2 regions of the Streptomyces sp. NBC_01716 genome follow, and region 2 is predicted to be linked to the other one. Evidence: predicted binding sites of a transcription regulator. Region 2 holds the regulator's gene; the other holds the start of a gene.
What was found. Region 2 encodes HspR, which represses chaperone genes until heat shock. Its sites were predicted from a motif close to TTGAGNNNNNNNNNCTCAA; they were not measured.
Positions count from the first base shown of each region.

Region 1 (3,410 bases), 1.2 Mb from region 2:
GCCAGCAGCTGCTCGCGCGAGAGCACCGCGCGGGGCGTGTTCGCCAGGCAGACCAGCAGGTCGAACTCGGTGGGCGTCAGATGCACGTCCTCGCCGCGCACCCGTACCCGGCGCTGCGCGTGGTCGATCTCCAGCTCGCCGAGGCGCAGGATGCCGCTGCGCGGTGTCACGGCGGCCAGCGCCGCGCGTTCCACCCTTCGCAGCAGCACATGCACCCGGGCCGCCAGCTCCCGCATGGAGAACGGCTTGGTCATGTAGTCGTCGGCCCCGACACCGAGCCCCACGAGCATGTCGGTCTCGTCGTCGCGCGCCGTCAGCATCAGCACCGGTACGGGGCGCTGCGCCTGAACACGACGGCAGACCTCCAGACCGTCGAAGCCGGGCAGCATCACGTCGAGCACCATCAGATCGGGCTGCCAGGCCTCGGCGGCGTCGACGGCGGCAGGGCCGTCGACGGCCGTCTGGACGACGAAGCCCTCGGCACGCAGCCGGGCCGCGATGGCGTCCACGATCGTCGCGTCGTCCTCGACCACGAGCACTCGGCGCTGCGCGCCGGGAGAGGCCGCGACCCCGTTCTGGCTGGTGTGTGTCTGCTCCATCGCCCCGCCCCTGCTACGTTCCGCGATCCGTGTTCCTCGATCCACGTTCTGCGTGCAGATGTGGATCCCGTGTGTGGGGAGCAGCGTAGAGGCACCGGAGGGGTCCCGGCTACGCAGGGCGAACGCCGAGATGGACCACGTCAGGCACTCCCCGGGCAACTTGGATCTCTTCCGTCCTAACCCCGGTGAAACCGGCATTCCGCAAGGCTTCCTCGAACGCGGGCGAAGGCTGCGCGGACCAGACGGCGAGCACTCCGCCGGGGTTGAGCAGGGCCAGACAGGCGGCCAGTCCGCCGGGTGTGTAAAGGTTCGCGTTCTCGTCCGTGACGGTCCAGCCGGGGCCGTTGTCGATGTCCAGGCAGAGCGCGTCGTAGCGGTCGAGCGGCTGGTCGCCGCCTTCCGGCGGCTCCGTCCCCGGCTCCGTGCTCGTACGGATGTAGTCGACCAGATCGGTGTGGAGGATCACAGTCCGCGGGTCGCCGAGCGCCGCTCCGGAGATCCGTGCGAGCGGTCCCTCGTGGTGCCAGTCGATGACCGCCTGCTCGCGTTCGACCACCACGATCCGGCCCCAGCGCTCGTCGTCGGCGGCGTGCGCGAGCGAGAAGCCGACGCCGAGCCCGCCGATGAGGACGGACGGCAGGCCCTCGCGGCGGCCGGGGGCGAGGGCGGCCTGCGCGGCGTCGATCAGCAGGCGCTCGGAACGGCCGTCGGAGGTGTCCATCAGGAAGGTGCCGTTGGCGATGATCTCGTGGATGTCACCGCCGCCGCCGTCACCTGTGCCGCCGCGACCGGGCCGCCGGCGCAGGACGACCTCGCCGTAGGGGCCGTCGCGCCGGTCCAGGGTGACGGGACGGTCGTGGATCGTTCGGGACATGGGCTCGGGCACGGGGACGTCTCCTCAGTTCTGCGGGCGACCGGGGCCGGCGCCATCCTCGCGGGGTACGCGGGGCGACGACAAACCGGGGGGATCGCTCAGAGCGAACACCCTCCCCAGGTATCGGGGAACAACTGGGGGCTCACAAGCATTGAGTCTGCATAGCTCAACTTTTGACTGCCGAAGGGGAGACCATGGCTGCCACGTCCACACCACTCACCCTGCCCGTGCTGCCGCTCGACGACGAGGTCGTGCTGCCCGGGATGGTGGTGCCCCTGGACCTGTCCGACACCGAGGTGCGCGCCGCCGTCGAGGCCGCCCAGGCGGCTGCCCGCGACGAATCCGACGGGGGAAAGCCGAAGGTGCTGCTCGTGCCGCGCCTCGACGGGGCTTACGCGGGGACCGGCGTCCTCGGGACCGTCGAGCAGGTCGGCAGGCTCTCCGACGGCGACCCCGGCGCCCTGATCCGCGGCAGGGGCCGTGTCAGGATCGGCGCCGGTACGACCGGGCCCGGCCGGGCCCTGTGGGTCGAGGGTCTGCACGTCGACGAGACCGTGCCCGACCCGCTGCCCGGCTCCGTCACCGAACTGATCAAGGAATACAAGGCTCTCGCCACCGACTGGCTGAAGAAGCGCGGCGCCTGGCAGGTCGTGGACCGTGTCCAGCAGATCGACGACGTCTCGCAGCTCGCCGACAACGCCGGTTACTCGCCGTTCCTCAGCACCGCCCAGAAGGTCGAGCTGCTGGAGACCGCCGACCCGGTGGCCCGTCTGAAGATGGCGACCGACCAGCTCCGCGAGCACTTCGCCGAGCAGGACGTCGCCGAGTCCATCGCCAAGGACGTCCAGGAGGGCGTCGACAGGCAGCAGCGCGAGTTCCTGCTGCGGCGCCAGCTCGACGCCGTACGCAAGGAGCTGTCCGAGCTCAACGGCGACGCCGCCGACGAGTCCGACGACTACCGGACCCGCGTGGAGGCCGCCGACCTGCCCGAGCACGTCCGTGAGGCGGCGCTCAAGGAGGTCGACAAGCTGGAGCGGTCGTCCGACCAGAGCCCCGAGGGCTCGTGGATCCGCACCTGGCTGGACACCGTCCTCGAACTGCCGTGGAACGAGCGGTCCGAGGACGCGTACGACATCCAGGGGGCCCAGCGCGTCCTCGACGCCGAGCACGCGGGCCTGGACGACGTGAAGGAACGGATCACGGAGTACCTGGCCGTGCGCAAGCGCCGTAACGACCGCGGCCTGGGCGTCGTGGGAGGCCGCCGCGGCGGCGCCGTCCTCGCCCTCGTCGGTCCGCCCGGCGTCGGCAAGACCTCGCTCGGCGAATCCGTCGCGCACGCCATGGGACGGTCCTTCGTCCGCGTCGCGCTCGGCGGTGTCCGGGACGAGGCGGAGATCCGCGGCCACCGGCGTACGTACGTGGGCGCTCTCCCGGGCCGTATCGTCCGGGCGATCAAGGAGGCCGGTTCGATGAACCCGGTCGTCCTGCTCGACGAGATCGACAAGGTCGGCTCGGACTACCGGGGCGACCCGGCCGCAGCCCTCCTGGAAGTCCTCGACCCGGCGCAGAACCACACCTTCCGCGACCACTACCTGGAGGTCGAACTCGACCTCTCCGACGTGGTCTTCCTCGCCACCGCGAACGTCCTGGAGTCCATCCCCGAGGCACTGCTCGACCGGATGGAGCTGGTCCGTCTCGACGGCTACACGGAGGACGAGAAGGTCGTCATCGCACGCGACCACCTGCTGCCCCGGCAGCTGGAGCGGGCCGGTCTGGAGACCGGCGAGGTCACGCTGGAGGACGAGGCCCTGCGCAAGCTGGCGGGCGAGTACACCCGCGAGGCGGGCGTGCGTAACCTCGAACGCTCCATCGCCAGACTGCTCCGCAAGGTCGCCGCACAGCACGAGCTGGGCGAGCGTGAGCTGCCCTTCTCCGTA
Region 1 is NZ_CP109181.1:2,739,122-2,742,531, reverse strand. Features, by position in the region: gene OIE74_RS11670 (response regulator transcription factor) at 1-599, opposite strand, end outside; gene OIE74_RS11665 (spermidine synthase) at 709-1,473, opposite strand; gene lon (endopeptidase La) at 1,668-3,410, shown strand, end outside.
Region 1: lon (endopeptidase La) is a predicted target of HspR. The motif match lies at 1,625-1,643, and genes of this name have one in related genera.

Region 2 (3,410 bases):
ACGGGCAGTGAGGAGGGACGTCGGGAATGAGTACCAAGGACTTCGTGGAGAAGGACTACTACAAGGTTCTCGGCGTCCCCAAGGACGCCACCGAGGCCGAGATCAAGAAGGCGTACCGGAAACTCGCCCGCGAGTTCCACCCGGACGCCAACAAGGGTGACGCCAAGGCCGAGGAGCGCTTCAAGGAGATCTCCGAGGCCAACGACGTGCTCGGCGACCCCAAGCGGCGCAAGGAGTACGACGAGGCGCGCTCGCTCTTCGGCAACGGCGGCGGCTTCCGGACCGGCCCCGGGACCGGTGGCGGCGGGTCCTTCAACTTCGACCTGGGCGACCTCTTCGGAGGCGGCCCGCAGGGCGGCGGCGGAGGACCTCAGGGCCAGGGCGGCGCGGGCGGCTTCGGCGGCGGGCTCGGGGACGTGTTCGGCGGCCTCTTCAACCGGGGCGGTCCCGGCACCGGTGCGCGTACGCAGCCGCGCCGCGGCCAGGACATCGAGTCCGAGGTGACGCTCAGCTTCACCGAGGCGGTCGACGGGGCCACGGTCCCGCTGCGGATGTCCAGCCAGGCGCCCTGCAAGGCGTGTTCGGGCACCGGCGACAAGAACGGCTCGCCGCGGGTCTGCCCGACCTGCGTGGGTACCGGACAGGTGTCGCGCGGCACGGGCGGCGGCTTCTCGCTGACCGATCCGTGCGTGGACTGCAAGGGCCGCGGGCTGATCGCCCAGGACCCCTGTGAGGTCTGCAAGGGCAGCGGCCGTGCCAAGTCCTCACGGACCATGCAGGTCCGCATCCCGGCGGGCGTCAGCGACAGCCAGCGGATCCGGCTGCGCGGCAAGGGCGCTCCCGGTGAGCGCGGCGGTCCGGCGGGCGATTTGTACGTGGTGGTCCACGTCGGCTCGCACCCGGTCTTCGGCCGCAAGGACGACAACCTCACCGTCACGGTGCCGGTCACCTTCGTGGAGGCGACGCTCGGCGGCGAGGTCAAGGTCCCGACGCTGGGCGGGCCGCCGGTCACCCTGAAACTGCCCGCGGGCACGCCCAACGGCCGTACGATGCGCGCCCGGGGGAAGGGCGCCGTACGCAAGGACGGCACCCGTGGCGACCTCCTGGTCACCGTCGAGGTGGTCGTGCCCAAGGAACTCGGCGCCGAGGCCCGTGACGCGCTGGAGAGTTACCGGAAGGCGACCGCGGGGGAGAACCCGCGGGACGAGCTGTTCCAGGCAGCGAAGGGAGCGTGACTCCAATGGACGGGGTCGGGCGGCGTCGACCGCGCTCATCGTTCAATCCGAGCTTCGAACTGACCGAAGAATCGCCGGTGTACGTCATCTCGGTGGCGGCCCAACTGTCGGGTCTGCATCCGCAGACCCTGCGCCAGTACGACCGGCTGGGCCTTGTCTCGCCGGACCGTACGGCGGGCCGGGGCAGGCGCTACTCGGCGCGCGACATCGAACTGCTCCGCCAGGTGCAGCAGTTGTCGCAGGACGAGGGCATCAACCTGGCCGGAATCAAGCGCATCATCGAACTGGAGAACCAGGTCGCGGCGTTGCAGGCACGCGTCGCCGAACTGGGCGCGGCGGTGGACGGCGCGGCGGCGGCGATGCGCCAACGCGAGGCCCAGGTCCACGCGTCGTACCGCCGGGACCTGGTGCCGTACCAGGACGTGCAGCAGACGAGCGCGCTGGTGGTGTGGCGGCCGAAGCCGAAGCTGTCGTCGGACTAGGTCCAGGAGCTTGACGGGGAGGAGGGCCCGGTGCCCCCTGGAGAGATCCAGCGGGCACCGGGCCTTCCGTCTTTCGCCGGCTTCCTCGACCGGTCCGGCCGTTCGGCACCAACCGCTTTGTGCCAGCGTCTTCGCGGAGCGAAGGGACAGCCGTCTTGAGGAAGAGACCCGTCGGTGAGGCCGGCCGCAAGGTCGCCGAGGTCAACAGAACAGGTCCTCGGTGATGGCCCTTGTGCCGCTCGTGTACCTGGCCCTGGCGATGGCGTGGACTCTGTTGCCGTTCCTCGCGATGAGGGAAACGCGTTTCGCGACACACCTTCTCGTCGGCCATGTCGCGGTCGGAGCTGCCGCATGGCTGTACGCCGTGGTATTCACCCAGTTGGGCCCAGCGGTGGTGTTCTGCGCAGGTCCTGGCACGTTGATCTCACTGCTTCTCGTTTTTCTCAAGCTTGCTTTCCCCGACAGGAACAGCGAGTCGGACTGAACGGGTCCCTACGGGTCGACCAGGCCCGACTGGATCAGCAGGGCGCCGAGGTGGGTGCGGCTGGAGGCGCCCAGGGCCTGCATCAGTTTGGCTATGTGGGAGCGGCAGGTGCGGACGCTGATGCCCATCCGGCGGGCCACCACCTCGTCGGTGGTTCCTTCGACGAGGAGGCGGGCGATGCTCTGTTGGACCGATGTGACCGGGGTGTGGGGCGACGTTGGTGTGAGGTGCTCCGTCAGCGGAGTGCCGTGTGCCCACAGGACCTCGTAGACCCGGACGAGGTAGGTCACCAGGGCGGGGTGCCGGATCTCCAGTGCGGTCGTGCGTGCGGTGTTGGCGGGGATGAGCGCCAGTTCGCGGTCGATGATGATCAGCCGCTCGACCGTCTGCTCGACGGTGCGTACCTCCAACCGGTCGGCCGGCACGCACGTCATGTAGTCCTTGAGGTGTGGGTTGTAGCGCGCCGGGTGCTGGTAGATGTGGCGTAGCCGGGCGCCCCGCTCGATGGCCGCGAGAGAGTTCCTGAGCCCCTGCTCCAGTGAGGCCTTCGTGCGGTTGCCGCCGGGCTGGGCCGTCAGGATTTCCGACGTCGCGGCGGCCGCTGCCTCGTCAGGACGGAGGCGATGAGCGGCTTTCCTTCGAGGACGGTGATGGAGAGGTTGGGGTCCCCGCTCGGTACCGCCGTCAGGGGGGCCAGGGAGTCGGCCAGGACGGTTGTGAGCCGTACGCGTTCGTGGATCTCCCGGGTGATGGGCAGCAGCAGATGCGCCAAGGCCGCCGACGGAGGTACGGGGCGCAGCAACGAGGCGTCCATGGGGTCGGGGTGCAGCAGCGCCATGTCCATCAGGCAAGGGGCTGCCGTCAGTTCGGCGCGATCGATCCCGCCGTTGCGCAGGGCCTCCGTGTACAGCCGTACACCCGTGTCGCACAGTTCCCGACTGCTGTGAGGATGCGAGGGTCTTGGTCTGATTCCTGCCATTTCGGGACCCCCCTTTTTCTGCAATGCAGGAATATGGCGGTGGTGGGATTCTAACTACTGGGGGATCGTTGTCGGTGGCTGGGAGTGGTCAACTCCCGGAGCGCACCCAGGCGCCGTGGCCGCGCCACCTCCCGGCGTGGTCAGGGCCTCCCTCACGTACTTTCAGCAGGGCCCAACAGTCAGTGATCCTGGTCCAGGATTCCCGACTGGGCGATCAGGTAGCCGAGTTG
Region 2 is NZ_CP109181.1:3,943,868-3,947,277, reverse strand. Features, by position in the region: gene dnaJ (molecular chaperone DnaJ) at 27-1,235, shown strand; gene OIE74_RS17165 (heat shock protein transcriptional repressor HspR) at 1,241-1,717, shown strand; gene OIE74_RS17160 (hypothetical protein) at 1,941-2,201, shown strand; partial or broken gene OIE74_RS17155 (LuxR C-terminal-related transcriptional regulator) at 2,210-3,180, opposite strand; gene OIE74_RS17150 (helix-turn-helix transcriptional regulator) at 3,360-3,410, opposite strand, start outside.